4 regions of the Bradyrhizobium sp. 2TAF24 genome follow, and region 3 is predicted to be linked to each of the others. Evidence: predicted binding sites of a transcription regulator. Region 3 holds the regulator's gene; each other region holds the start of a gene.

Region 1 (7,398 bases), on a different contig from region 3:
GAGCAGATTGCGATCAGCGATCTCGCTGCGCGCAATTCCAACCTCGACGCCGCTGCGATCGAGGAGGAGCTGGCGCTGGTCACCGAGGCCTGCAAGCCGTTCGATCTCGCCGCGTTTCGCGAGGGCCATCTGACGCCGGTGTTCTTCGGCAGCGCGTTGCGCAATTTCGGCGTCGGCGACCTGCTGGAAGGGCTTGGGCGCTACGCACCGCCGCCGCGCGCCCAGGACAGCAACCTGCGCAAGGTCGAGGCCGACGAGCCGCGGATGTCGGCGTTCGTGTTCAAGATCCAGGCCAACATGGATCCCAACCACCGCGACCGCATCGCCTTCGCGCGGTTGTGTTCGGGCAAGCTGCAGCGGGGCATGAAGGCCAAGCTGACCCGCACCGGCAAGCCGATGAGCCTGTCGTCGCCGCAGTTCTTCTTCGCTCAGGACCGCGCGCTCGCCGACGAGGCGTTCGCCGGCGACGTCGTCGGCATTCCCAATCACGGCACGCTGCGCATCGGCGATACCCTGACTGAGGGCGAGGACATCACCTTCGTCGGCGTTCCCAGCTTCGCGCCGGAAATCCTGCGCCGCGTGCGCCTGACCGACGCCATGAAGGCCAAGAAGCTCAAGGAAGCGCTGCAGCAGATGTCGGAGGAGGGCGTCGTGCAGGTGTTCCGGCCGCGCGACGGCTCGCCGGCGCTGGTCGGCGTCGTCGGCCAGCTCCAGCTCGACGTGCTGAAAGCCCGGCTCGACGCCGAATACGGCCTGCCGGTGGATTTCGAAATCAGCGAGTTCTCGCTGGCGCGCTGGTTCTCGGCGGACGACCGCAAGGTGTACGACGCCTTCGTCAACGCCAACGGATCGGGCATCGCCGAGGATGTCGACGGCGACCTGGTTTTTTTGGCCAAGAACCAGTTCTACCTCGACTACACCCGCGAGCGCTCCGAGGGCATCCGCTTCGCCAACGTCAAGGACGTCAAGAAAGCGTCCTGAGCGCGAAGATGTGAAGCGCGGCCGGCCACTGTCGGTCGCGATCAGCGCTATGCTGGCCGGATCGGTTCCGGGAGCAGGCCATGCGCGCCGTGATCGTTCTCCTGATCGTGATGGCGGCGGTGGCCATGGGCCGGTCCGCCGTGGCGCAGGAGCGTCGCCCGGCCGATCCGTCGCCCTTTGCCCATGTCCCCTGCAGCGTGTTCGACAACCGGCCATGCACGCCGTCGGTGTGCAGCGCGCTCGAAAGCGGCCCATGCTTTCCCGACATCGACTATCCGATCGGCGAGAACCTGCAGGTGACCGTCGAGAGCAATCCGCCGGACAAGGATGCGGCACGCTACCGCATGCCCGATCACGACCTCGATACCATCGGTGACCTGTTCCAGGCGCTGCGGTCGTGCTGGACGCCGCCGGAGCAGGATATCGCGCGTGCGGGCATGCAGATGGCGGTCAAGTTCAGCTTTCGGCGCGACGGCGCCCTGATCGCGCCGCCGCGGCTGACCTATGCGACGCCTGATGCCGCGCCGGAAACGCGTGCCGCCTATCGCCAGGCGATCGACGCATCCCTTTCGCATTGTGCGCCGCTGTCGTTCAGCAAGGGATTGGGCGGGGCGATCGCCGGCCGGCCGATCCTGGTGCGGTACGTCGACAATCGCACAATGGAGCCTTCCGACAAGAGGCCGTAGCGGCAGGCACGCCCGGCAGCGGGAGGCGACGATATATTGTCGTCATAGGGCGCGCTCTAGAATGTGCCGGCACTGTGCTTGCCGGAGGAGTGATGTCGTCGGAGGAGACTGGAGCAGGTTTGGCGAAAGCCAGCATCCTGGTGCTGGGAGGCAGCTATTTCCTGGGACGCGCCATCGCGGCAAGTCTCCATGCTGCGGGGGCCGAGGTCATCTGTCTCAACCGCGGCTCGCGGCGACCCGAGCCAGGCACCCGTCAGATCGTGTGCGACCGGGGAGATCCCGTCGCCTTGCGTGCCAGCCTGACCGGTGCATTCGACGTCATCGTCGACGTGTCGGCCTATCGGCCTGTCGAGGTGGCAGGCGTGCTCGATGCTCTGGCGCGGCCGCCCACAAAATATGTCTTCATCAGCTCGGCGGCAGTCTATGACGACGCCCGCGCATCAGTCCCTTTCCGTGAAGAGGATCCGTCGGGCGGCAGCCGGATCTGGGGCGATTACGGGGTCGACAAGGCGCGCTGTGAGGACCTGCTGTCGTCCCGGCTTGGCCAGTCGCTGTTCATCCTGCGTCCGCCCTATGTCTACGGGCCGAACAATTATCTGCAGCGGGAGCGCTTCATCTGGTCAAGGCTGCTGCAGCAAAAGCCGGTTTTCGTTCCGGAACGAGGCGAGACCCGTGTTCAGTTCATGTTCGTGGAGACGCTGGCGGCCTTCGTGACGCAGATCGCGCTGGCTCTCGACGTCCCGGCAGGGACCTACAATGTCGGTGAGAGCAGCGCCTACAGCTTCAACGAATGGATCGAGACGCTGGCCTCGGTGGCCAACACCGCGGCGTCGATCCGCTATGTCTCCGATCCCGACATCCCTGCGCGCGCGTATTTTCCGTTCCGAAATTCCGGTCTCACTCTGGATGTGTCGAGGTTCGACAGCATTGCCCGCGATCGGGGGCCCCTTCTTCAGAGCGGCAGTGCGCTGACGCTCGCATCGATGCAGGGCACCGTCGATCCCTATGCTCCCACGGCGTGGGAAAAGGTCTGGTTGGGCTGAGTGGTGATGATGGTAGCCTGACAAGGTGGCGGCGGGAGCGCCCGCCCCCGGCGCAAGCGCGCCGGGGGCGGGGAGTTTCGGCCGCTTACTTCGCCTTGAGCAGGTCGGCGACGTCGAGCAGGATCATCTCGTTGTCGTCCGCCTTGTTGGGATCGCGGCTGGAGGAGAACGGCAGGTTGTTGTCGTTGCCGACGACGATGTGGCTGGCGTCGACCACGTCGACGTTCTCGATGGTGAAGAACGGGAAGGTCAGCACGCCGTCGTTGAGCGGCTTGCGGGCCTTCTTGTCCGGGTCCTGGATCTTCATCAGGTCGATGTAGCCGATCTTGCGCACCGGCTTGCCGACATTGGCATCGCTCAGCTCGATCTTGTAGACGCGCTTGAATTTGGCCAAATCAGGGAAGCAGTCGGTGCCGCGGACGCCGGCGGCACAGGCCTTGTCGGCGGTGCCTTCGCCGTTGTCGCGCTCGATGACGAGGCCGGTCGCGCCGTCGATCATGTTGAAATCGCCGATGGCGTTGCCGGTGTTCTCGAAGCGGTAGTACCAGAACCGCCCGGTGAACTTCTCCGCCGCGACATCGAACTCGAGAATGCGCGAGGCCTCGTTGCCGTCGACCTTCTCCCAGTCCTTCTTGTCGGCGTCCCACAGCGGGCCTTCGAGCAGGCCGTACAGGAATTTGCCGTCCTTGCTGGCGGCAAAACCCTCAAAGCCCTTGGAGCGGCGCAGGTTGACGTTGGTGTAGGTCGCGCCCGGCGCGCTGGGGGAGGTCACGGCATAGTGATCTGGCGAGCGCACCGGCTTGCCGTCGGCGACCGTCTCGAACACCGCCAGCACCTTGCCGGTCAAATCCGCCTTGATCACATACGGGCCGAACTCGTCGCCGATCCACAGCGTGTCGCCGATGATCTGAAAACCCTCGGTGTCGAAGTCGGCGCCGGTCAGGTAGCGCTTCTCGGTGCCCTCGTGGACGACGCGGAACGGGACCTTCTTGTCGGGATCGTGCAGGAAGATGGTCTGCAGGTGCTTCCACTCGCCCTTGGCCCAGTCGATGGTCCAGCGGTTGAGGTACAGCATCGAGTCCGGCGAATTGGCCTTCGCGCCCATGCCGTTGTCGGTGAGGATCCAGAAGCTGCCGTCCGGCATCACCTTGATGCCGGAGTGGCCCTGGATCGGCTGGCCCTGGAACGGCAGCTTGACGCCGGTGTCGCGCTCATAGGACTTGCCCATCACGCTGCCGACCTGATCGACGCGCTTGCCGGTGGTGTACTTGCCGGAGGTCTTGAGGTCGGCGGGGGCGTCCGCCGGGGCGGGAATGAAGGTTTCGGCCGGCAGCACGGCATGGCCGGCGAGCTTGGCCGGAAACTCCTGCTGCGCGAGCGCCGGCAGGGTGGTGGCGAGACACAGCGCTGCGCTCGCCAGTAGAGTGGTGCGGATCATGTTGGCCCCGTTGATCGTTGAACGGGGTCTGTTCTGCGCAGCGATCGTGATGGCCGGATTACAGGCGCGTTGCGAGCCGATGACAGGCGGGGAAACCACCGTCGCGCGACCTCATGCCACACGCGTGGTCCCGGCCGCGATCAACGGCAGGTAGGCGTCGCCTGCGCCTATTTGTCCGACACGAACGGGTCGAGCCCGGTCTTCTTCAGCGTGGGCGCCGCCGCGGGCGAAGCGAGAAATGCGATCAGCGCCTTGCCGGCGTCGGGCTCCCTGGCGCCGGAGGCAATGCCCGCCGAGAAGATGGTGATCTTCTGCACCGCTCCTGGCAGCGGGCCGACGAGATCCACGCCAGGGATCGGCAGCAGTTCGCTGACCTGCTGGAAGCCCAGTTCTGACTCGCCGCGCGCGACGCCCGCGGCCACCGGCTCGGCGGGGATCATTTTCGCCTTGCTCTTCATCTGTTCGGTCACGCCGAGCTTTTCGAACAGCTCGGTGCCGACATAGACGCCGCTGGCGCTGTCGGAATAGGCGACCGATTTGGCGTCGAGCAGCGCCTTTTTCAGCGCCTCCGGCGTGCTGATGTCAGGTTTGGGACCGCCGGCGCGCACCACCATGCCGATCGGCGAGCGCACGAGGTCGACCCGCGTGCCTTCCACCGCCTTGCCTTGCTCCTTCATCTTGCCGAGCGCGTCGCCGACCATGATCAGCACGTCAGCCGGTTCGCCGCGGGCGAGCCGCACCGGAATGGCGTTCTCGGTGGTTCCCATCGACGGGCCGTAGGCCGTGACGACGGTGTGACCGGTCGCCTTCTCGAACTGCGGCACCAGTTCCTTGTAGGCGGCCGACAGCCCGCCGGAGATCATCACCTTGATCTCGGCCGCCTGCGCGACGCCGTGAAGCAGCAGCGCGACAACGGCGCCGGCGGCGAAGCGGGACATGGCTGCGATGTGGCTCATCGGGCATCCTCCTGGTCTTGGTTCTGTGCCGGTCGGGCCAGCATTGCGCGCCGCCCCCGAAAGATGATACCCGGGCACGACACGCGCACCATAGCAAGGCCGCTGGGACGCGGGAATGCGCCGTGCGTATTTCGCACTGCCGCAGGCTGGCGGCGATCACGGGAGGGGATGGCGATGGGGCTTGCGCTGCTCGTTGTGGGGCTGGTTCTGTTTCTCGGCGTCCATGTGCTGACCACGCGGCGCGACACCCGCGCGGCGATCATCGCCTCGACCAGCGAGGGCCTCTACAAGATCGCCTATTCGCTGGCCTCGCTCGTCGGCATCGCGCTGATCGCCTGGGGGTTCTCGGTCTACCGCGCCACCGGCTGGGTCGACGTGTGGCATCCCCCGACGGCGATGAAGCACATCACCATCGCGTTGATGCTGCCGGCGGCGATCCTGGTGGTCGCGTCCTATCTCCGCGGCCGCATCTACGTCACGCTGAAGCATCCCATGCTCGCGGGCGTGAAGCTGTGGGCGTTCGGCCATCTGCTCGCCAATGGTGACCTCGGCTCGATCATCCTGTTCGGCTCGTTTCTGGCGTGGGCGGTATATGATCGCATCTCGCTGAAGCGCCGCAGCGATGCCGGCGCGCCGCCGATCCCGGTCGGCGGTGTGCTCAACGACGTGCTCGCGGTGGTGATCGGCGTCGTCGTCTATCTCGCGCTCGCCTTTGCGTTCCACCCGGTCGTCATCGGCGTGCCTGTGTTCGGAGCCTGACCATGTCCATCCAGTCGGCCATCAAGCGCAAGACCGCGCCCGAGATCCGCGCCCGCAAGGGCGGCGAGCCCATCGTGATGCTGACGTCGTACCATGCCCACACCGCTGCGCTGGTCGATCGCTTCTGCGATGTGATCCTGGTCGGCGATTCCCTTGGCAATGTGATGCACGGATTCGAGACCACGGTGCCGGTGACGCTCGAGATGATGATCCTGCAGGGGCGGGCGGTGATGCGCGGTTCACAGCAGTCGCTTGTGGTGGTCGATATGCCGTTCGGCTCCTACGAGGCCTCGAAGGAGGAGGCGTTCCGCTCCGCAGCCCGCATTCTGAAGGAGACCCGTTGCGGGGCGGTCAAGCTCGAGGGCGGCGCATACATGGCGGAGACCATCGCCTTCCTGTCCGCGCGCGGCATTCCGGTGATGGCCCATGTCGGGCTCACGCCACAGGCGATCAACACCCTGGGCTCGTTCCGCGCCCAGGGCCGCGACGACGCCGATGGCGCGCGGATCGAGAACGATGCGCGGGCCGTCGCGGAGGCCGGCGCATTTTCGGTGGTGATCGAGGCGGTGGCCGAACCGGTCGCCCGCCGCATCACTGAGACCATTGCGATCCCGACCATCGGCATCGGCGCCAGCGCCGCCTGTGACGGCCAGGTGCTGGTGCTGGAGGACATGCTGGGCCTGTCGGCACGGGTGCCGAAGTTCGTGAAGCGCTACGGCAATCTCGGTCCGGCGATCGCCGAGGCGATCGAAGCCTATGCGACCGAGGTGCGCAGCCGCGCCTTTCCAGGACCGGAGCACACCTACGGCCTGACCCCGCCGAAGCACTGACGCGGTCTCCCAAGCCTCTCATCCGCTGCTGAACGCCATGTGCCAGCCGCTTCTGCCATTGGATTGGCGGGGCGGGGGCGGATGGGTAATTTATATAATAAAATCAATCCGTTGAAGCGTTCGGTGGAAAGCCGTCGGACGGCCGTCCAACACGCTTGCCAAATCATACCTTTCCTATTTATGATTATAATATGGATAATAAGCAGTATGACGAGCTGGTCGACCCGTCGCAAAAGGCGGCGATCAAGCGCAAGCGCTCCGACGCGGTCGCGGACCGGATCCGTCGCCATATCTTCCAGGCGGGCTTGCAGCCGAACGACCGGCTGCCGCAGGAAACCCAGTTGATCGAGATGTTCGGCTGCAGCCGCTCGACCATCCGCGAGGCGCTCAAGTCGCTGGAAGTGCAGGGGCTGGTTCAGAACACCACCGGTCCGGCCGGCGGCGCGCGGGTCGCCTCGGTGTCGTCGGGACGCACCATCGGGCTGCTCAGCAACTACTTCTATTTTCACCCGATCAACATCACGCAGATCTACCAGATGCGCCGTCTCACCGAGCCGGAGCTCGCGGCGAGCGTCGTCGGTCATCTCCAGGACGCGCATTTTGCGGCGCTGGAGCGCACCATCGAGGCGCAGCACGCGCACCCGACCGATGCCGCCGGCTGGGCGCATCACCGCAAGGTCGAGGTCGAATTCCACGACATCCTGA
Region 2 (7,398 bases), on a different contig from region 3:
TTTGCGGCGGCGGCGTGATCGGCGATAATCAACGATGCAGGAAAGGCAGTGACCCAGCAATGAGCGATACCAATGAGGCAGTTCTCGGCAATGCCCGGATCGTCCTTGCCGACCGGGTGATCGAACGCGGCTGGATCGCGATGTCCGGCGGCAAGGTCGCGGAGATCGGCGACGGCGCCGCGCCCGCGGGCGCGCAGGACGCCGGCGGTGACCTGGTGATGCCGGGCCTGATCGAGCTGCACACCGATCACCTCGAGGTGCACTACATGCCGCGCCCCAAGGTGCACTGGGATCCAGTGGCGGCGGTGATTTCCTACGATGGCCAGCTCGCCACCAGCGGCATCACCACGGTGCTCGACTCGCTGCGGGTGTGGCGCGAGGAGGGCGCGCCGGATGCCGACGGCCAGGCCGAAATCCTTGCCGCTGCCATCGCAGCGGCGCGTGACGGCGGCCTGCTGCGCGCCGATCATTTCCTGCATCTGCGCTGCGAAATCCCGATGCCGAACGTCATCGAAGAGGCGCGCGGGCTGGTGGACCGTCCCGACGTGCGGCTGGTATCGCTGATGGATCACACCCCGGGCCAGCGCCAGTTCCGTGATGAGGTCAAGCTGCGCGACTACTATCGCGGCAAGAGCGGTGGCCTCACCGACGCCGAGCTCGACGTGATGTTCGCCCGCCGCGTCGCCTATCAGCGCGAGTATGCCGAGACCAACATGCGCGGCATCGTCGCGCTGGCGCACGCGCACAACGTGCCGCTGGCGAGCCATGACGACACCACGGACGAGAATGTGCGCGATGCCATTCGCGACCGTGTCGTGGTCGCCGAGTTCCCGACCACCATGGAAGCGGCGCGCGGGCTGCATCAGGCCGGCATCGGCATCCTGATGGGCGCCCCCAATGTGGTGCGCGGCGGCTCGCACTCCGGCAATATCGCTGCGGTCGATCTCGCACGCGAGGGCCTGCTCGACATCCTGTCGTCCGACTACATTCCCTCCAGCCTGCTGATGGCGGCGCTGCAGTTGCCGGAACGGGTGCCGACGATCGACCTGGCCACCGCGGTGCGGACCGTCACCAAGCGTCCGGCGGAGGCCGTCGGCCTCGGAGACCGCGGCGAGATCGCCGTTGGCAAGCGCGCCGACGTCATCCGCGTCCATGTCGCCGGCCAGGTGCCGGTGGTCCGCAGCGTGTGGCGGGCAGGGCAGCGCGTCGCGTGACATTGGCATCGATCATGGGCGGGGAGCGTGCGCGGGATGACCGGAGCGGCCGGCTTGTGCTGGTGGTGGGCCCGAGCGGCGCCGGCAAGGATGCGCTGCTCTGTCGCGCCGAGGCGGCGTGCGCAGACGATCCTTCCGTGGTGTTTCCGAGGCGAGTGGTGACGCGGCAGGGCTCTGCCCACGAACCCAACGAAACGCTGTCGGCCGACGACTTCGCGCGCGCTGTTGTGGAGGGCGCATTTGCCCTGCACTGGCAGGCCCATGGCCTGAGCTACGGCGTGCGGCGGGCGATCGAGGACGATCTCGCCGCCGGGCGGACGGTCGTGGTCAATGTCTCGCGCACCGTCGTGGCGCAGGCGCGGCAGACCTACACTGCGGTGACGGCCGTGCTGATCACGGCGCCGCCGGAGGTGCTGATGCAGCGTCTCGCGTTGCGCAACCGCGACAGCGACGGCCGCCTGGACGATCGCCTCAACCGTGCAGTCGACACGGCGGCGTTTGCTCCCGATGTGATCATCAACAATGTCGGCACGCTCGACGACCACGCCCGTGAGCTGCTGGCGGCGATCCGCGGAGAGGCGGTCGTCGCCAGACGCCGCGAGACTTGAAACCGGAGGACAGCAACGTGTCGATCATCGCCACCATTGAGCAGCTCGAGGCCATCTACGGCGAGACCGGGGAGACCTCGACGGCCAAGGTGGCGGATCATGTCACCCCGCTCTACCGCATCCTGATCGAGCGCTCGCCGTTCGTGGCGCTGGCGACCAGCGGGCCCGAAGGGCTCGACTGCTCGCCGCGTGGCGACCATCCCGGCTTCGTGCGCATCCACGATGCGCGGACGCTGATGATGCCGGATCGCCGCGGCAACAACCGGATCGATTCCCTGCGCAACATCGTGCGCGACCCGCGCGTCGCGCTGTTGTTCATGATCCCAGGCGCCGGCACCACGTTGCGCGCCAATGGCCGTGCGCAGCTCACCGCCGATCCGGCGCTGCTCGAGACGTTCCGGATGGAAGGCAAGGCGCCGCGCTCGGTGATCGTGTTCCACGTCGACGAGATCTATTTCCAGTGCGCGCGGGCGATCGTACGCTCCGATCTGTGGAATCCCGACAAGCGCGTCGATCCGTCGACACTGCCGACGCCGGGACAGATCCTCGCCGAGATGAGCGAGAACCGGGTCGGCGGCGCCGAGTACGACAAGGCGTGGCCGGCGCGGGCCAGGCAGTCGTTGTGGTGAGCGCTCGGGTCGTGAAAACGGCCTGACGCTTGTTTGCAGGTCAGTAGCCGTTCTCACGGTGTACGTCGTGCACCACGATGCCGGTGCCGGGCTCGGGCATTGCCAGCCAGTCGCGGCGCTGCAGGGTTCGCCGCGTGTCCTCGAGGCCGCTCTGCCAGTGCTCGCGCATCGAGGTGGCGGAGAACTCATAGTCCTTGGCGTGCCCCTCATAGGCTTTCTGCTGGTAGATCAGCTGCAGAATGGTGATCTCGGGCAGGTCCTTCAGGCTGTCGCGCAGGCCACGCTCGCGTTCGGTCAACTGATGCTCGGGGATCTTGCCCAGCGCCCGATACAGGTCGGCTTTGAGGTTGTTCTCGCGACGGTAGATATCGGTGTTGTGGCGGGTGCGTGAGGAGTAGACGATGTCCTTCTGCCGGGCCATGACTTCCTGGATGTCGCGCGGCAGTGAGCCACGCGCGCTGAACAGGTCGACCTGGAACACCAGCGAATTGGTCTTGTCCTGCTGATCGAGCAGATGCTGCAGCGGTGTGTTGGAGACGATGCCGCCGTCCCAGAAGTGATCGGTACCGATCTTGACCATCGGCAGGGCCGGCGGCAGCGCGCCGCTCGCCATCACGTGCTCGGGGCCGATCACTTCCTTCTTGTTGTCGAAGTAGAGGAAGTTTCCGGTCAGCACGTTCACTGCGCCGACGGCGAAATGCATCTTGCGGGCGTTGATCAGATCGAAATCCACCAGTTCCAGCAGCGTGCGTCGCAGTGGCGAGGTGTCGTAGTAGCTGGTCGCGGTGCGGGCACCGGCCAGGCTGAGCCACGGGTTGACGTCGTGCGGCTTGAAGAAGCCGGGCTGGCCGAGCGCGGTGGTGAGGTATGAACTGGCGAAGTTACGGGCTTTGCGATAGATGTCGCCGTCCGGCGTGTAGTGCCATACTTTGCGGCCGGTGATGTGCTCCCAGAAGGCGCGCAGCCGATCCAGCCGCCGCTCCGGCGGGTTGCCGGCGATGATCGCCGAGTTGATCGCGCCGATCGAGACGCCGCAGACCCAGTCCGGCTCGATGCCGTCCTCGTGCAGGGCCTGATACACGCCGGCCTGATAGGCGCCGAGAGCGCCGCCGCCTTGCAGCACCAGCGCGACGCGGTTGCAGCGGTCGGGACGCCAGCCGCGGAAGACCAGCGCATGCGTATCCGGCGTTCGTGCGTCCATGGCAGCAGCCCCTCTGTTGCGACACAGGTCTCGCGATGATGCGGCGTAGCATTTCCGGTCGCCGTGACGCTGTGGTGACAACTGGCCGACGGTTGTGCGGATGGTTGACGCCGTGGAATGCGCTGCTGCGCGGCTGTCATCGGGCTGCACGAAAATCCTCACACCGGCGTCAACTGTGGCCGCTACGACAAAGCTCCGCCGGCTCACCCAGGGAGACCATCGATGCGCAAGGACGACGTGCTGAAGCTGCCCTCGATGCCGGCCGCAGGCCCGAGCTATCCGGCGGGCCCCTATCGCTTCGTCAACCGTGAGTTCCTGGTCATCAGCTATGAGACCGATCCGGAGCTGATCCGCGCCGGATTGCCCGAGCCGCTGGAGCCGGTCGAGCAGCCGGTCGCGCACTATGAGTGGATCAAGATGCCGGACAGCTCCGGCTTCGGCAGCTATACCGAGTCGGGTCTCGTGATCCCTGCCCGCTTCAAGGGTGAGGAAGTCAACTTCGTCTCGCAGATGTATCTCGATGACGATCCGCCGATCGCCGCCGGACGCGAGATCTGGGGCTTTCCCAAGAAGTACGCCCATCCCAAGCTCGAGATCATCAAGGATACGCTGACGGGAACGCTGGAATATGCCGGCGCCCAGGTCGCCGTTGGCACCATGGGCTACAAGCATGAAGCGATGGCCGGCAGCGGTGACGCCACGCGGGCCATGCTGGCCAAGACCCAGATCAACCTGAAGCTGATCCCGGGCGTCGATGGTCGCGCCGAGGTCTGCCAGCTCGTCGCCATCAACCTCACCGATATCGCCGTGAAGGGGTCCTGGGCCGGGCCGGGGCGGTTGCATCTGGTGCCCCACGTCAACGCTCCCGTGGCCGACTTCCCGGTCCGGAAGGTGATCGGAGCGCGTCATTTCCTCGCCGATCTCACCCTGCCTTACGGCCGCGTGGTCTACGACTATAACAAGCAGACCGACGATCTGGCGGAAGCCGCGGAGTGATATTGCCGGGCTGATGGATCCGGCAGTTCGATCGGGTTTTGCATCCGGCTGTGGCTGTGCCAGACTTCACGGCGGTGCCATGGAGGCCGTCGGCGCGTGTTGACCGGAAAGCTGTCCCGTTTTGAAGGCCGCTTGCAGCTGCCGCTGATTGCGGCGCCCATGTTTTTGGTGTCCGGGATCGACCTCGTGGTCGCGGCATGCGCCCATGGCGTGATCGGCTCGTTCCCGACGGCCAATTGCCGCAGCGCGGAGCAGCTCGATCAATGGCTGCAGATCATCCACGATCGACTGCAGTGCGCTGCCGACGCTGCTGGACGCGCTCCGGCGCCGGTGTGCGCAAACCTGATTGTCCATCGCTCCAATCCACGGCTTGCCGACGATCTTGCGGTGGTGCTCCGTCATGCACCGGAGATCGTGATCACCAGCGTTGGTTCGCCCGCGCCGGTGCTGGGCCCGCTGCGCGATGCCGGCGCGCTTGTGCTGGCGGATGTTGCCAGCATCCGGCACGCCGAGCGTGCGGTTGCCGCGGGCGCCGACGGCCTGGTGTTGCTGACGGCCGGCGCCGGCGGCCAGACCGGCTGGCTCAATCCATTCGCCTTCGTCCGTGCGGTGCGGCAGTTCTTCCAGGGGCCGCTCGTGCTGGCAGGTGGCATCAGCGACGGCCATGCGTTGCGCGCGGCGCAAGTGCTGGGCTGTGACCTTGCTTATATGGGGACACGCTTCATTGCCACGCAGGAGAGCATGGCCGATCCCGCCTACAAGGAGATGCTGGTCGCGAGCTCGGCGGATGACATCCTGCTCACCCGCGCCTTTACCGGCTTGCAAACCAACATGCTGACGCCGTCGATCGTCGCCGCCGGGCTCGACCCGGACAAGCTTCCGGAGCGAGGCGCGATCGAAATCGCCAGGGATATCGATGTCGGCGCCCGCGAGGCGCGTTCCAAACGCTGGCGTGATGTCTGGAGTGCGGGGCACGCGACGTCGGGCGTGCATGATATCCCGTCGGTTGCCGATCTCGTGGCACGGACGATCGGAGAATTCCGGGCTGCCTAGCGGCCTCGGGGGGCGGCGTCATGCCGTCTCGCGCAACCGCTCCGGAATCTCTTCATAGACCGCGAGCCGGTCGCGCCCCTGCTTCTTGGCGACGTACAGAGCCTTGTCCGCGGCAGCGATCAGCTTTTCGGCATCGCGCCCGGTTTCACTGGACCAGATGGCGACGCCGATGCTCGTGGTCAGCGGAATCTGCAGACCGTTCCATGAGACGTGGATCTTGCGGGCCGCCTTGATCAGGTTGCGCGCCACCAGGGCGGCGTCGCTCAGGCTGGTGGCCGGCAGGATCACGCAGAACTCGTCGCCGCCGGTGCGGGCGAACAGGTCATCGACGCGCAGACGTGATTGCACCGCCCGTGTAAACAGCCGCAGGCATTCATCGCCGGCGGCATGGCCGGAGCCGTCATTGATCGCCTTGAAGCCATCGAGATCGAGGATCAGCAGCGCGAACGGTTCGTTCGCCCGGCTGGCGCGGGCGCAGGCTTCCGACAGGCGAACCAGAAAATGCCTCCGGTTGGCAATGCCCGTGAGGTCGTCGATCAAGGCGAGATCCGCGACTTCCGCGCGCAGGCGATCGATCGCCATCAGCACGAAGCCGAAGTTGGCCATCATGCCAGCGAAGACCATGATCAGAAGGCAGGCCGCCTGGAAGCCGTTGAAGTCAGCGAGGGCGATGGCACCGTCGACGCGGCTCATGCTGACGAGCGAGCGCAGGCCGTGGGTGAATACGAGCAGAACGAACATGATTGCGGCGAGCTTCGCGCCGGGGCTGCGCCGTCCCTCGCGCGGCGACAGCAGTTCGGTGGTCGCGATCGCTAACGGAATGCACTGCCCGATCGAATAGACCACGATCCGCATCCGGATGTCGTCGTAGACGACGGTGAGCAAGCCGAGCGCGCAGATGGAGAGGATAGTGATGGCGATATTGCCGCGCCAGGGAACCGGCTGCCCGTAGAAGCGTCGGACACCCATCCAGGCAAGGCCGGCCGCGAAGATCAGCAGGCCGTTGCCGACGAGGATGGCCAGCAGCGGATTCATCAATCCGCGAGTGAAGGAAAACAGTGCGCCAAGCGCGGCGACGGAGGTCGAGGCCGTCCAGTAGCGGGCTGCGACGAAGTTCGGATAGCTGCGTGTGAAGTGCAGCCACACCAGGCTCAAAGCCAGGAAGTTGGCGAAGATGACGACATAGATCGTCGGCACACTCAACTGCATGACTGCAGACCCTGCTTCTTTGACGAATTCAGCGGTCGTTGCCGCGAACCGATAGCCGGATGTCTCCGGATAGTGCCGACAGCTTGGGCGCGAGCGCTTAATATTCCTTCACCCGAGCGTTGAAGGGGGCGTTTATGGCTTCTTGTTTATGAAGGCAGTCGGTCGAGTTTGCCGCAATTGCCTGCGACGCCGTCACCGGGGCAAAGGCAGGGCCCGGTTTCAGGCGCTCTTGCGCAGCAACCGGACGGTATGCTGGTGCACCGCAAGACGGTCGCGGCCTTGCTTCTTGGCGACGTAGAGAGCGTGATCGGCTTCCGCGATCAGCTTCTGGGAGTCGTGACCGATGTCGTCCGACCAGACCGCGATCCCGATGCTGGCAGTCATCGACAGCTGCAGACCGTGCCAGTGCAGGGCGGTGCCGCGGCAGGCCTTGACCAGATTGCGGGCGACGAGCGCCGATTCGCTCAAGGTGGTGGAGGGCAGGATGA
Region 3 (7,398 bases):
TTCTGGTCGAAGCGCTGGAGCATCGCCGCGACGGCGTCGCGCGAGCACGAGCACTGCGCGTTGACTTCCTGAACCGGAAACACCCGGACGCCGCGCTCGTGGAACAGACGGTAGGCAAGGCGCTCGGCGGAAAGGTCGGGATCGATCAGCTCGACATCCTCGATGGTGCCGACCAGGGATTGCCCCTCGAGCCAGGCGTCATCCGGCTGCACCGCGTGGGGCTCGATCCCCTCCGGCGCATCGCCCGGATGCAGGTCGGCCTGGCGGATCCGTTCCGGGGCCTTGGGCAGAAACTGGATCAGCATGCCGCCACCCCGCCAGCGATGCCGTGGGCCGTCGCCATCACCACGCAGCTCCTCGCCGACCGCAAGCTTGACACGGGTCGGGATCTGCTCCGAGCGCAGGAAATACTCATGCGCGGCATCTTCCAGCGTGCCGCCATCGAGCGCGACCAGCCCCTGGTAGCGCTTCATGTCCCCGCCCTGATCGATGGTCAGCGCCATGTGGCCGCGGCCGAGCAGCGTGCCGGCGTCGCTCCCTTCGCCAAGGCGGTCCTTGTCGAAACGGGCATAGGCGCGCAGCCGGTTCGGCAGCACGAAATCGACGATGATCATCGACACCGGCCCGTCGGTCTGGGTCTGCAGCAGGAACCTGCCGTCGAATTTCAGGGACGAGCCGAGCAGCGTGGTCAGCACGATGGCCTCGCCTAGCAGCTTGCCGACCGGGGCCGGATAGGCGTGCTTGGTGATGATCTCGTCGAGCGCCGGCCCGAGCTTGGAGAGGCGGCCGCGCAGGTCGAGCGCCGCCACTTCGAAGGGGAGCACCGCATCATCGACCGGAGTCGCTGACGGCGCACGAACGTTGCCTTGGTCTGCCATGTCCCGTTGAGCCAACTCTTTGTTGTGCTGGAAACCCGTGTTGTGCTGAAACCCGTTGCCGTCGAGCGGCGGCCGGCCATCCTGTCCGGGCGGCGCACAGCGCGGCCGCCGGGCCACCCCTGACCGGACAGGGCCCATATAGGGATGCCGGGCGGTTACGCCAACCGTCGCGGGAACCCGAGATCCGCGCCGGGCCTCACGCGACCGCGTCGAAGCACCAGGCCAGGATGCCCTTCTGCGCATGCAGGCGGTTTTCCGCCTCGTCGAACACTACCGACTGCGGGCCGTCGATCACCTCGTCGGTGACCTCGTCGCCGCGATGGGCCGGCAGGCAGTGCATGAACAGCGCATCGGGCTTGGCCAGCGACATCAGCTTGGCGTTGACCTGATAGGGCCGCAGCAGGTTGTGGCGATGCTCGCCGTCCTTGTCGCCCATCGACACCCAGGTGTCGGTGACGATGCAGTCGGCGCCCCTGACCATGTCCTCGGGATTGCTGCTCAGCACGATCGGCGCGCTGGTCGCCTTGATCCAGTCGCGGAACCCCTTTTTCGGCGACAGCTCCGGCGGGGTGGCGATGTGCAGGTTGAACTTGAAGCGCTCGGCGGCATGCGCCCACGACATCAGCACGTTGTTGTCGTCGCCGGTCCAGGCCACGGTGCGGCCGGTGATCGGCCCACGATGCTCCTCGAAGGTCATCACGTCGGCCATCACCTGGCAGGGATGCGAGCGCCGCGTCAGGCCGTTGATCACCGGCACGGTGGCGTGGGCCGCGAGCTCCAGCAGCGCGTCGTGGCTGAGGATGCGGATCATGATGGCGTCGACGAAGCGCGACAGCACGCGCGCGGTATCGGCGATGGTCTCGCCGCGGCCGAGCTGCATCTCCTGGCCGGTGAGCATGATCGGCTCGCCGCCGAGCTGGCGCATGCCGACGTCGAACGACACGCGCGTGCGCGTCGACGGTTTCTCGAAGATCATCGCCAGGGTCTTGCCCTTGAGCGGCTGGTCCCAGGCCTGGTTGCTGGCCTTGGCGGCCTTCAGACGGGCCTTGATCGCCACGCTGGCGTCGAGCATCGCCCGCAGCTCCGTTGTCGGGAGCTCGGTGAGATCGAGGAAATGACGGGGCCGCTTGCTCATCACACGGCCTTCCGCTGCGAGGCGTCGAGAGACGCGCAGGCGCGCTCGAGGCGGGCCACGCCCTCGCCGATCTCGGCTTCGGTGGCGATCAGCGGCGGCAGAAAGCGCACGACGTTGTCGCCGGCGCCGACCGTGAGCAGCTTTTCGCCGCGCAGCGCCGCGACGAGCTCGCCGCTCGGGATCACCGCCTTGACGCCGACCAGAAGGCCCTCGCCGCGCACATCGCTGAGGATCGCGGGATAACGATCGACCACCGACGCCAGCTTCTGCTTGAGCAGCAGCGACATCCGTTTGACATGATCGAAGAAGCCGGGTGCCTGCATCACGTCGAGCACCGCGCCGGCGGCCGCGATCGCCAGCGGATTGCCGCCGAAGGTCGAGCCGTGCGTGCCCGGCGTCATGCCGGAGGCCGCATCGGCGGTGGCGAGGCAGGCGCCGATCGGAAAGCCGCCGCCGAGCGCCTTCGCGAGTGCCATCACGTCCGGCGTGACGCCGGTCCACTGATAGGCGAACAATTCGCCGGTGCGCCCCATGCCGGTCTGCACTTCGTCGAACGCCAGCAGCAGGCCATGCTCGTCACACAGCTGCCGCAACGCCTTGAAGAAGGACTGCGGCGCGCTGCGCACGCCGCCCTCGCCCTGCACCGGCTCGATCAGAATGCCCGCGGTGTGTGGACCGATCGCCTTGCGCACCGCCTCGACATCACCATGGGGGACCTGGTCGAAACCTTCGACGCGCGGGCCAAAGCCTTCGAGATATTTCTCCTGGCCGCCGGCGGCGAGCGTCGCCAGCGTGCGGCCATGGAAAGCACCTTCGAAGGTGATGATGCGGTAGCGCTCCGGGTGGCCTTTCGCCGCATGGTGCTTGCGCACCACCTTGATGACGGCTTCCATCGCTTCGGCGCCGGAATTGCAGAAGAACGCCACGTCGGCGAAGCTCGCGGCGCACAGCCGCGCCGCCACCTTCTCGCCATCCGGGCTCCTGAACAGGTTCGACATGTGCCACAGCTTGGTCGCCTGCTCCTGCAAGGCAGCGACGAGATGCGGATGCGCATGTCCCAGCGCGTTGACAGCCACGCCGCTGGTGAAATCGAGATAGCGCTCACCATCGGCGCCATGCAGCCACACACCCTCGCCGCGATCGAAGGCGAGATCAGCCCGCGCAAAGACCGGCATGAGATGGGACGACGCGTTGGTGCTCATGATGACCCGACAGAATGTTCGGCGGGAAATATCGACAGATCACGGTGCGAAACCCGTGAGACCGGACGATGCCCTGCCTGATGTGCTGGTTCCAGAAACAAAACGTGCCGCCTCGCGGGCAGCACGCGGCAACATTCTATTGGCGCCCCCCCGGCTGTCAACTCGGCAATGATTCCTAAAAGCCGCGGAAAAAGCGGTTTTTCGCGTTTCCAACGTAGAACATGTGGACGCGTCCTGCCCGACTCTTGCGCGTGAGTCACGGCATATTGTAGCCTTTTGACGGTCGGATACGACATCTCGTGCGGTAGATCTGATCCTTTTCGGTCCCTTGTGGCGGCGTACACGCTCGGTTGCGACCCATGCATCCGGCGAGGGCTAAAGGATTCTGCCAGCAGGGATTTTTTGAGACACAGCCGTCGCCAGCAGGCTCGTCCGTGGTGGCGCGACACGAAGGGATAGACTGCGATGACGGTAATGGGTTGGACCGACGATCGCGTGGAGCAGTTGAAGAAACTCTGGGAAGCCGGCCTGTCTGCCAGCCAGATCGCGGCGGAACTCGGCAACATCACCCGCAACGCCGTCATCGGAAAGGTCCACCGGCTCGGCCTGTCGGGCCGCGCCAAGAGCCCGTCCTCGGCGGCCCCGCGCCAGCGCAAGGCGCGTCCCGCCCAGCACATGATGCGGATTTCGCGGCCGATGTCCCGCGGCAACACCGCGCTCGCCCACGCCTTCGAGGTCGAGCCCGATCCGGTCACCTATGACAACGTTGTGCCGATGAGCCAGCGGCTGTCGCTGCTGGAGCTGACCGAAGCCACCTGCCACTGGCCGGTCGGCGATCCCGGCAGCAACGACTTCTTCTTCTGCGGCGGCAAGGCCCTGACCGGCCTGCCCTACTGCGCGCATCACTCGCGCGTGGCCTATCAACCGGCCAGCGATCGCCGTCGCGATCGCCGCCCGACCGGCAAATAAGCGACATGCGCTGAAAATCCGGCGCGGCCGCCGCGCCGGCCTTCCCGGCAAGCCAGCGACAAGCAAAACGGCGCCGCATCAGGGATGCGGCGCCGTTTGTCGTTGTGGAGAGAAACGTCGGCCTCTCGGCTACTCCGCCTTGGCGAAGCGGTCGTCGAGCGCGTAGCCAGCGCCGCGCACGGTGCGGATCGGATCCTGATCCCTGCCGAAGTTGAGGAGCTTGCGCAGGCGGCCGATATGGACGTCGACGGTGCGCTCGTCGATGTAGATGTCACGACCCCAGACGCCATCGAGCAGCTGCTCGCGGCTGAACACACGGCCGGGATGCTCGAGGAAGAACTCGAGCAGGCGGTATTCGGTCGGGCCGAGGTCGATCGGCTGGCCCGAGCGCGCGACACGGCGCTTGTCGCGGTCGAGCTCGATGTCGCCATAGGTCAGCACGGTGGCGAGCCGTTCCGGGCTCGCCCGGCGCAGCAGGCCCTTCACCCGCGCCAGCAGCTCGGGCACCGAGAACGGCTTGACGATGTAGTCGTCGGCGCCGGTGGCAAGACCACGCACCCGCTCGCTCTCCTCGCCGCGGGCGGTGAGCATGATGATCGGCAGCTGCTTGGTCTCGGGGCGGGTCCGCAGGCGGCGGCACAGCTCGATGCCGGACAGGCCGGGCAGCATCCAGTCCAGGACGATCAGGTCCGGAATGCGCTCCTTGAGCCGTGTGTCGGCCTCGTCGCCGCGCGCCACGGTTTCCACGTCATAGCCCTCAGCGTCGAGATTGTAGCGCAGCAGCGTCGTGAGCGCTTCTTCATCTTCAACAACCAGAATGCGTGCACCCATATCGGTTCCTTAGCGTCTCGATCAGTTGCCGGGGGTTGCGGTGGCGAACGCAGTCATGTCGCCCTTGGGGCGCGGATCCTGCATCTGCTGCCCTTCGACCATGTAGAACACGGTCTCCGCAATGTTGGTGGCATGGTCGCCCATGCGTTCGATGTTCTTGGCGCAGAACATCAGGTGGATGCAGAAGCTGATGTTGCGGGGATCTTCCATCATGTAGGTGAGCAGCTCGCGGAACAGCGAGGTGCAGATCGCGTCGACCTCCTCGTCGCCCTTCCACACCGCCATCGCCGCCGGCAGGTCGTGCGCCGCATAGGCATCGAGCACCGACTTGATCTGCGACTGCACCAGGCTCGCCATGTGCTCGAGGCCGCGGATCAGCTTGAGCGGATGGAAGTCGCTGTCGAGCGCGCTGACGCGCTTGCCGATATTCTTGGCGAGGTCGCCGATGCGCTCGAGGTCGGTGGCGACCCGCATCGCGCCGACGATTTCGCGCAGGTCCACCGCCATCGGCTGGCGCCGCGCGATGGTGAGCACGGCGCGCTCCTCGATGGTGCGCTGCAGCTTGTCGAGCTCGTTGTCGGCGTTGACCACGCGCTGCCCCAGCGCGATGTCACGGCGGATCAGCGCGTCGACGGATTCCACGATCTGCCGCTCGGCGAGACCGCCCATCTCCGCAACCATGCGGGTGAGCTCCTGCAGGTCCTGGTCGAAGGCTTTGGCTGTATGTTCGAAGGCCATCATATTCTCCCGCGCACGAGGCGCCTCAGCCGAACCGGCCGGTGATGTAATCCTGGGTCCGGCGATCCGACGGCGTGGTGAAGATCTTGGTCGTCGGCCCGAACTCGATCAACTCGCCGAGATACATGAAGGCCGTGAAGTCGGAGACGCGGGCGGCCTGCTGCATGTTATGGGTCACGATCACGATCGTGTAATCGTCCTTCAGCTCGTCGATCAGCTCCTCGATCTTGGCGGTCGAGATCGGGTCCAGCGCCGAGCACGGCTCGTCGAACAGGATGACCTCCGGCCGCACCGCGACCGTGCGCGCGATGCACAGGCGCTGCTGCTGGCCGCCCGACAGGCTGAGGCCGTTGGCGTTGAGCTTGTTCTTGACCTCGTCCCACAGCGCGGCGCGCCGCAGCGACTGCTCGACCCGGTTGTCCAGCTCGCTCTTGGACAGTTTTTCGTAGAGCCGGATGCCGAACGCGATGTTCTCGTAGATCGACATGGGGAACGGGGTCGGCTTCTGGAAGACCATGCCGATCCGCGCCCGCAGCAGATTGATGTCGAGGCCCGGCTCCAGGATGTTGGCGCCGTCGAAATTGACCTGGCCGCCCGCCCGCTGGTTCGGGTAGAGGTCGTACATGCGGTTGAGGATGCGCAGCAGGGTCGACTTGCCGCAGCCCGACGGACCGATGAACGCCGTCACCTTGTTCTCGTAGAGAGACATGGTGATGTTCTTGAGCGCGCGTGCCTCGCCATAGAAGAAATCGAGGTCGCGGATCGCGATCTTGTCCTTGAGCGATGACGTATCGAACGGCATGGACGTGGCTGACGGGGTCACGGTTGCCAGGGTCATTGAGTTTTCCTCGATCCGGCAAGCGCACGGGCGGTGATGCTGAGCGCAAGCACTGAAAGCGTGATGATGAGCGCACCGGTCCAAGCCAGCTTCTGCCAGTCCGCGTAGGGGCTGAGCGCGAACTGGAAGATGACGACCGGAAGGCTGGGCGTCGGTGCATTGAGGTTGATGACGGAAATCCCGGGGAACAGCGGCAGCGACACCGTGCTGAGGAACTGGTGGTTGAGCGCGGTGAACAGCAATGGCGCGGTCTCGCCGCTGACGCGGGCGACCGCGAGCAGGATGCCGGTGACGATCCCCGAGCGGGCCGCACGGTAGGCGATGCGCTGGATCATCAGCGACCGCGGCAGGCCGATCGACGCCGCCGCCTCGCGCATGGTGTTGGGCACCAGCAGCAGCATGTCCTCGGTGGTGCGCACCACCACCGGGATGACGATGACCGCGAGCGCGATGGCGCCGGCGATGCCGGAGAAGTGCCCCATCGGGCGCACCATGACCTCATAGATGAACAGGCCGACCACGATCGACGGCGCACTCAGCAGGATGTCGTTGATGAAGCGCACGATGCTGGTCAGCTTGTCGTGGCGGCCGTACTCGGCCATGTAGGTGCCAGCGAGAATGCCGATCGGCGTACCGATCACCACCGCGAGCACGGTCACGATCAAGCTGCCGATGATGGCGTTGAGCAGGCCGCCGTCGGAGCCGGGAGGCGGCGTCATTTCGGTGAAGACGTTCAGCGACAGGCCGCTGAACCCCTTCCAGAACAGGGCGCCGAGAATCAGCGCCAGCCATACGAGACCGATACCG
Region 4 (7,398 bases), on a different contig from region 3:
AGCCGGGTTTCGAGAGGCTTCTTGACCATGAGCCCCGCGTGTCGATCGCGCCGGAGCGAATGGAGATATTCGGCGCCCGATCGATCGACGTCCTGGAACAGCAGCTCCTGGAGGAGCGCCGACTCCGTGTGATCGACATGTCGCGGATCGCGACAGCCGGTGTCTCGGACCTGATCCGGCAACTGATCGGGCGGGTGAAAGCGTGTAACGGCGTGCTACATGTCAGCTTCGATGTCGATGTTCTCGACCCGGTGCTGGCCCCGGGCACGGGCACGCCGGTCGCGGGGGGGCTTTCGGTCGAGGATATCTCTGTCGTGATGGCGGCTCTGCGGGAGTCCGGCCTGGTGCGATCGCTGGACGTGGTCGAGCTCAATCCTCTTCGCGACCGACGGCAGCAGACGGCCCGTCTCGTCCTCGATCTGCTTTGTAAGCTGCTTGGCTCGGCCGGAGCGACTGCGGCTGCCGACGTTATGGCGCAGATTCCCTAGCGTATTGTCGAGGAAACGGCCGCCGGTCCGCGTAAACAAAACGGCGTTGCCGATCAGGTGCTGGTCGTTTCCCGCGACTGCAGCGGATGGTGTGCGATGACGCGGAAGCGCGCGGTCGACGTCTCCTGGCGGAACACGGCCAGCCGGTCGATCGCGAGCGTCGCGCCGGCGTGCGTGTGCGCACGGGTCCGCTCGCGCAGGAGCTCCAGCACAGCCTCGCGGCGGTCCGCCGGCACACGTCCCGTCAGCGTCATGTGAAAGCGGAACTCGTCGTTCACGTAGGGATAGCCCCAGCGGTCGAGATAGGCGAGTTGACGTGCGCTGAGCGCGACCGGATTGCGGCGGGCGCGGTCTTGCGGGGTGAGCGGCGCACGAAAGCGATCGAATGCCTCGACGCAGGTCTGCGCCAGTTCCTGCAGCGCCGGCGATGGCTCATCCGGCACCAGAGCGATGAAGCTGCCGAGCGCGCGCGCGACAGGCCGGATTCGCGGCAACGGGCGTGTCGCGGTGACATAGCTCCGGGCAAAGTCCACGCACGCGGCGAGGAGGTTTGCTTCTGTCTCGCCGTCCGCCAGCGTGATCGGCGCCTTCAGCGTGGCGTGGAAGCCGTACTTGCGCGGATCGCGGGTGAGGTCGTGCCAGTCGGGCAGTTCGGCGATCACGTCGTCAGGAAACGGCCACTCCTCGCCGCTGAAGGCATCATAGCCGAGCAGCCCGGCGCCCAGACGATAGAGGTCGCTGTCGGGCGCCGGCACGAAATAGAGAGCATAGCGGGGAGGGCTGGTCATGATGGGTCCAGACACCAGAATAGAGCGTCGTCAGGCCGCCGCAACTGCCTTGCGTACCGGGGAAGTCCGCGACAACCGCTCTGGTTCGGTGAGCTGAACCAGCCGGCCGCCGGCGATCACCGCGACGATGCGGGGGCGCTGCGGGACCTGGTCATCGATGAGCAGGATATCGGCGCGCAGTCCTTCGGCGAGCCGGCCGCGGTCAGTGAGGCCGGCGGCGGTCGCGGGCGCCGATGAAATCAGTGCCCACGCCTCTGGCAGGGTCAAGATGTTGTCGGCAACCAGCCGGAACGCGGCCAGCAGGGGCGCCGGATAGTAGTAATCCGACGCGAGCACGGAGCAGAGACCCTTGGCAATCATGTCGGCCGCCTTGGTCCAGCCGGTATGGCTGCCGCCGCGCACCACGTTCGGGGCGCCGAACACGATATGGTCGCCGGCGTCCGCCGCCGCGCGGGCGGTTGCCTCGTTCACCGGGAATTCCGCGAGCGTGACACCCATCGTCCGGTAGGCGTGGCGCTGCTCCGGGCTCTCGTCGTCATGCGACAGCATGCGGATGCCGTGGGCGCGTGCGGTGTCCGCTAGCCGCGCGATCGATCCCGGCACCTCGTCGGCACGGGCCATCACGCCAGAAACCAGGTCGTCGAATGCAGCGTCGGACAGGCCGGTACGCTCCACCATGCGGGTGCGCTTGTGCGGCTTATCGAGGTTGGCGACCGTGGAATGCATATGGTCGTTGAAGGCGAGCAGGTCGATGCGCCCCGCGGCAAGCCATTGCGTGAGGACGGCCTCCGCGTCGAGGTTGTAGGTCTCGTGGCGCAGGTGGAAGCGGGTATCGGCGAACAGCCGCGGCCGCATTGCTTCGATCGCGCCGAGCAGGCGTTCGGCATTGTCGCCGCTGCGCAGACCCGGCTCCCACGACCAGGTGGTTGCGTGGAAGACGGTGGTCAGGCCGTTGCTGATGGCCTGGCGGTCGCTGTCGAGCAGCGCGACGTCGATCGGAAAATCGACCCCGGGCCGTGGCATCATCTGGCGCTCGAAGGCATCGCCATGGATGTCGACGATGCCGGGCATGACCAGCAGCCCGCTGGCATCGAGGTCGAGCGACGCGTGCGCGCCGCCGTTGCCGACGGCGGAGATCTCGCCGTCGGTGATCTGCAGGAAGGTGTCGAGGATGTCCTGTTGGACGAGGGCGCGGCCGCCCCGGATCAGCATGTCAGTCACGGTCAGGCAGGATGATGTTGGGTTGCGGGAGGGGTGACGGCACGCAGGCGCGCCTCGTACTTGTCGAGAAAGTCTTCAATGGCGAGGTGGCGAACGTCAGGCAGTGCGGTGCGCAGCGCCTCGTGCTCCCAGTCCCACCACTGCAGCGCGGCGAGACGCTCGGCGATTGCTTCCGGAAAGCTGTGGCGAATCACACGGGCAGGGTTGCCGGCGACGATGGCGTAGGCCGGGACATCCATCGCGATGTCCAGCAGCTGGGTGCGGGCGCCAACCTCGCAGTACGTGCCGAGACGACAGTCACGGACACTCGCCGACGGATCGACCAGCGGGGTAGGGGAGAGCGCCTTGGCGGCCATCTTGAAGTCTACAATCCTCGATTGAGCTCCTCGCGGAGCGTCGCTTTACTTCCATCGCTTTCATGACGGTGTCGTGACGACTGAGCGACCGTCAACCTGTTCCGCGTTGCGATAACGCGTCGCACACGGGCTCGCTGTCACACAACTGTAGAATCCCGGCGCTAGCGGTGGCGATGACGGAAGGAATTTTTGGAGTCTCTCATGTTGGTGGTGGATGGTTTGACGTGCCGCTTCGGCGACAAGCTCGCCGTGGACAATGCATCGTTCTCCATCGCGCCCGGCAGTTTCATCGGTGTGATCGGTCGCTCCGGCGCGGGCAAGTCGACGCTGCTGCGCATGATCAATCGCCTCGCCGAGCCGACCTCGGGCCGCATCATGTTCGAGGGGACGGACGTGACCGCGCTGCAAGGTCGCGATCTGCGCAAGTGGCGTGCGCGTTCAGCGATGATCTTTCAGCAGTTCAATCTCGCCGGCCGCCTCGATGTGCTGACCAACGTGCTGATGGGCCGCCTCGCCGACGTGCCGGCCTGGCGCTCGCTGTTTCAGCTCTGGCCCGACGAGGATAGGGCGATCGCGATGTCGGCGCTCGAGCAGTTCGATATCGCCACCCTGGCGGCGCAGCGGGCCGACCAGCTCTCCGGCGGCCAGCAGCAGCGCGTGGCCATCGCCCGCGCGCTGGTGCAGCAGCCCGACATCATTCTCGCCGACGAGCCAATCGCTTCGCTCGATCCGCGCAACACCCGGATCGTGATGGACGCGCTGCTGCGCATCAACAAGCATTTCGGCATCACGGTGATGTGCAACCTGCACTCGCTCGACCTCGCGCGGACTTATTGCGACCGGCTGATCGGCATGGCCGCCGGCCGGGTCGTGTTCGACGACGCGCCGGCAGCGCTGACCGATCAGATTGCCCGGGAACTCTACGATCTCGAAGCCGACGAGGTGATGGATGCGAGTCCCGCCGCCGTGCCCGCGGGCGCAACAGTTCCCGTTCCGCAGTTCGGAACGGCCGCAGCCTGAAAGCTGCGCGTGCAAGCCGGGCGCCTGTGAGCGGATCGGCCTGCGTTTCCTCGAAAGATCAGGAGAAGTCATGATCACCCGCCGTCTTATTCTCGCCGGCGCCGCGGCGCTGGCGATGTCGTCTGCTGCCTCGGCGCAGGACTGGAAAGCCAAGTATCCGGAGCTGGTCTTTGCCGTGATCCCGGCGGAGAACGCTTCGGGCGTCACCGAACGCTGGACGCCGTTCGTGAACTATCTGTCGAAGGAGCTCGGCACCAAGGTCACGCTGCGCATCGCCAATGACTATGCCGCGGTCATCGAAGGCCAGCGTTCCGGCAACATCCAGATCGCAAGCTATGGCTCGGCCTCGTTCGCGCGCGCCCGCCTCACCGGCGTCAAGATTGATGCCTTCGCCAACGACATCAATGCCGATGGCAGCACCGGTTATTACTCGGTGTTCTTCGTCAAGGCGACGAGCCCCTACAAGTCGGTGCAGGACCTCAAGGGCAAGAACCTCGGCCTCGTCGATCCGAACTCGACCTCCGGCAACAACGTGCCGCGCTTCGAGCTCGACAAGATGGGCATCACCGATGCCGATACCTATTTCAGCAAGGTGGTGTTCACCGGCAGCCACGAGAACGCGCTGCTGGCGCTGTCGCAGGGCACGGTCGACGTCGCGGCCAATCAGTGGACCAGCGATGACGACTCGACCCTGGCACAGATGCTGACCAAGGGCATGCTGAAGAATGCCGACGGCACGGCGCTGAAGAAGGACGATTTCCGCATCATTCACAAGTCGGCGCCGATCATCAACGGCCCCTACGCCTACAACTCCGATCTGCCTGATGACCTCAAGACCGCGATCGCCAAGGCGTTCCAGGACGCGCCGACCAAGGACAAGGCGGCGTTCGAGCGTCTGTCGGACGGCCAGAAGAAGGGCTTCCACCCGGCCACCACCAAGGACTGGGACGCCACCATCGAGCTGATCAAGTTCGTCGACAACCTGCGCAAGAAGAAGGCGTCTTGATCGTCCGTCATACCATCGGGAGCCGGGTCTTCGTGACCCGGCTCTTTTTATGGCCGGCAGTCGGGCCTGTCCCGCTGACGACCGCCGCCACTTCGGTGGCGATCTCACTGTCGCGCGGCCACTGACATGCCCGTCACCATCTCGCTGCTTCCTGACCAGCAACTGAGTGCGCTGAACGCGGCCTATCGCCAGGCCGTTGTCCGGAAGCGTCTGCGCTACGCCATTGCCGCCGTCGCCATGGTGGTGGTGCTGCTCGTCTCTGCCATCGGCGCAGAGGTCAATCTGCGCACGCTGTTCACTTATTTTGGCAACTTCTTCAGCTATTTCGATCGCATCTTCACGCTCGACAGCGGCGCACGGGTGTGGACCGATCCGGCCGAATGGCTGTGGGGCTGGCGCAAGTGGCTGTCGCTGCTCGGCGAAACGCTGTTGATCAGTTACGTCGGTACCGTCGCCGGCGCGTTCGTCGCCTTCCTGCTCAATTTTCTGTCCGCGGCCAATACGGCGCCGGCGCCGTGGGTCCGTTTCGTCACCCGGCGTGCGCTGGAATTCTGCCGCACCGTGCCGGACATCGTGTTCGCGCTGATCTTCGTCATCGCGTTCGGCTTGGGGCCGATGGCCGGCGTGCTCGCCATCGCCATCCACACGGCCGGCTCGCTCGGCAAACTGTTCTCCGAGATCGTCGAGAACGTCGACATGAAGCCGGTAGAGGGCGTGCGGTCCACCGGGGCCAACTGGGTCGCCTGCATGCGCTTCGCCGTGGTGCCGCAGGTGCTCGCCGGCTTTGCCAGCTACACGTTGCTGCGGTTCGAGATCAACGTTCGCGGCGCCTCGGTGATGGGCTTCGTCGGCGCCGGCGGCATCGGGCAGGAGCTCGTGGTCGCCATTCGCAAGTTCTATTACTCCGATGTGAGCGCCATTCTGCTTCTGATCATCCTGACGGTCTTCGTCATCGATATCGGCACGGGCTGGATCCGCAGCCATTTTCTCGGCCGGGAGCGGCGCGCATGACCAAGACGCTGGTTGTCGATCCCAAGGGGGATCCGCGGGCACGTTATCCCGAGCTGTTCCAGCGCTCGCTGACCGCGCGATTGCTGGTGCCGGCGCTGGCTGCCGCGATGGTCGCGCTGTTCATCTATGGCCTTGCGGTGCTGGACTTCTCGCCGGCACGGATGCTCGGCGGGCTGCATCAGCTCGGCTGGATCGTGATGATGATGGTCCCGCCGGATCCCGGCTCGTCGCTGCCGACCTATCTGGTCGCGCTCGGCGAGACGCTCTCGATCGCGGTGCTGGGCACGGTGGTGGCGGCCATCGTCGCGTTTCCGGTCAGCCTTCTGGCTGCGCGCAATGTTATTCCGTCGACGCTCTTTCGTTTCCCGGTCCGTCGCTTTCTCGATTCGATCCGCGGCGTCGACACCCTGATCTGGGCGCTGGTGTGGATCAACGTCGTGGGTCTCGGCCCGTTCGCCGGCGTGCTGGCGATCGCGGTGTCCAACTTCGGCATTCTCGGCAAGCTGTTTTCCGAGGCGATCGAGGCGGCCGACCACAAGCAGGTTGAGGGCATCAGGGCCTCCGGCGGCAGCAAGCTGCACGAAATCCGCTTCGGCCTGATGCCGCAGGTGCTGCCGGTGATCGCGAGCCAGGTGCTCTATTTCATCGAGTCCAACACCCGTGATGCGACCATCATCGGGATCGTCGGCGCCGGCGGTATCGGCCTGCAACTGGCCGAGCAGATCCGCGTTCTGGAATGGCAGAAGGTGTCGTTCCTCATCCTGATGGTGCTGATCGCCGTGGCGCTCATCGACTTCGTGTCGGGACGCTTGCGGTTCGCGATCATCGGCCGCCGCCCGGCCGTTTGAAGCTCAGGTATTCTCCACCAGGAACTCGACGCGTTCGGCGACGAAACGCGAATGCGAGGTGAGCAGGGGCTTGCCTTCGCCGTCGAGGTCGGTGCTGTCGACGATCAGGATCGGCCGGCCAAGGTCGAGATCGAGGCGGGCGGCATCGGCCGCGTCGACGATGGCGGCAGTCACGCGGGTGGACGCGCGACGATAATCACGAATGCCGAAATGGGCGAGAACCTTGGTCATCGAGCGCATCCGCTCGTATAGCGCGCCTGCGTCGGGGAACCGGTCCGCCGACAGCCAGGTCGTTCCGATGCAGATCGGCGTTTGATCGGCGAAGCGGAGGCCCTCGATGCGTGCCAGAGGAGCGCCAGCCTTGAGCCCGAGCAGTTTGGCGAACTCGCGTGTTGCCGGCTCGATGGTTGCGCTGATCAATTGTCCGCGCGGTTCGCGACCGCCGGCGCCGACAATCTCCGAAAAGCGCGTGCGGGACCGCAGCGGGTAGGCAAGACGTGGCGCCTCGACATAGGTACCGCTGCCGCGCTCGGCGCGCACGAAGCCGCGTTCGGCGAGCGCGGCGAGCGCACGCCGCACCGTATGGCGGTTGACGCGATAGGCTTCCGCGATCTCCATCTCGCCGGGCAGCCGCTCGCCTGCCGGATAGGTTCCGTCGGC

What was found. The regulator PhoB, encoded in region 3, activates phosphate uptake and scavenging genes when phosphate is short. The targets are predictions, from matches to a motif close to TGTCATNNANCTGTCAT.
Region 1: a site for PhoB is predicted at 4,195-4,211, ahead of AB4Z37_RS22700 (esterase-like activity of phytase family protein). Genes of this name have one in related genera too.
Region 2: a site for PhoB is predicted at 3,716-3,732, ahead of AB4Z37_RS03500 (acetoacetate decarboxylase). Genes of this name have one in related genera too.
Region 4: a site for PhoB is predicted at 2,916-2,932, ahead of phnC (phosphonate ABC transporter ATP-binding protein). Genes of this name have one in related genera too.

Annotation. Positions count from the first base shown of each region.
Region 1 is NZ_JBFRFW010000015.1:11,442-18,839, forward strand. It holds gene AB4Z37_RS22685 (peptide chain release factor 3) at 1-981, shown strand, start outside; gene AB4Z37_RS22690 (hypothetical protein) at 1,062-1,667, shown strand; gene AB4Z37_RS22695 (NAD-dependent epimerase/dehydratase family protein) at 1,760-2,710, shown strand; gene AB4Z37_RS22700 (esterase-like activity of phytase family protein) at 2,796-4,145, opposite strand; gene AB4Z37_RS22705 (substrate-binding domain-containing protein) at 4,316-5,086, opposite strand; gene AB4Z37_RS22710 (NnrU family protein) at 5,279-5,863, shown strand; gene panB (3-methyl-2-oxobutanoate hydroxymethyltransferase) at 5,866-6,693, shown strand; gene AB4Z37_RS22720 (FadR/GntR family transcriptional regulator) at 6,885-7,398, shown strand, end outside.
Region 2 is NZ_JBFRFW010000002.1:57,010-64,407, reverse strand. It holds gene phnL (phosphonate C-P lyase system protein PhnL) at 1-18, shown strand, start outside; gene AB4Z37_RS03520 (alpha-D-ribose 1-methylphosphonate 5-triphosphate diphosphatase) at 60-1,214, shown strand; gene phnN (phosphonate metabolism protein/1,5-bisphosphokinase (PRPP-forming) PhnN) at 1,229-1,822, shown strand; gene AB4Z37_RS03510 (pyridoxamine 5'-phosphate oxidase family protein) at 1,840-2,451, shown strand; gene AB4Z37_RS03505 (patatin-like phospholipase family protein) at 2,492-3,652, opposite strand; gene AB4Z37_RS03500 (acetoacetate decarboxylase) at 3,875-4,648, shown strand; gene AB4Z37_RS03495 (NAD(P)H-dependent flavin oxidoreductase) at 4,745-5,701, shown strand; gene AB4Z37_RS03490 (GGDEF domain-containing protein) at 5,720-6,910, opposite strand; gene AB4Z37_RS03485 (GGDEF domain-containing protein) at 7,130-7,398, opposite strand, start outside.
Region 3 is NZ_JBFRFW010000005.1:229,384-236,781, reverse strand. It holds gene AB4Z37_RS10605 (Hsp33 family molecular chaperone) at 1-878, opposite strand, end outside; gene argF (ornithine carbamoyltransferase) at 1,075-2,013, opposite strand; gene AB4Z37_RS10595 (aspartate aminotransferase family protein) at 2,013-3,215, opposite strand; gene AB4Z37_RS10590 (GcrA family cell cycle regulator) at 3,681-4,184, shown strand; gene phoB (phosphate regulon transcriptional regulator PhoB) at 4,314-5,015, opposite strand; gene phoU (phosphate signaling complex protein PhoU) at 5,037-5,753, opposite strand; gene pstB (phosphate ABC transporter ATP-binding protein PstB) at 5,779-6,555, opposite strand; gene pstA (phosphate ABC transporter permease PstA) at 6,588-7,398, opposite strand, start outside.
Region 4 is NZ_JBFRFW010000002.1:69,257-76,654, reverse strand. It holds gene rocF (arginase) at 1-488, shown strand, start outside; gene AB4Z37_RS03590 (DUF1045 domain-containing protein) at 542-1,276, opposite strand; gene AB4Z37_RS03585 (alpha-D-ribose 1-methylphosphonate 5-triphosphate diphosphatase) at 1,307-2,497, opposite strand; gene AB4Z37_RS03580 (hypothetical protein) at 2,500-2,853, opposite strand; gene phnC (phosphonate ABC transporter ATP-binding protein) at 3,055-3,873, shown strand; gene phnD (phosphonate ABC transporter substrate-binding protein) at 3,944-4,879, shown strand; gene phnE (phosphonate ABC transporter, permease protein PhnE) at 5,006-5,890, shown strand; gene phnE (phosphonate ABC transporter, permease protein PhnE) at 5,887-6,738, shown strand; gene phnF (phosphonate metabolism transcriptional regulator PhnF) at 6,742-7,398, opposite strand, start outside.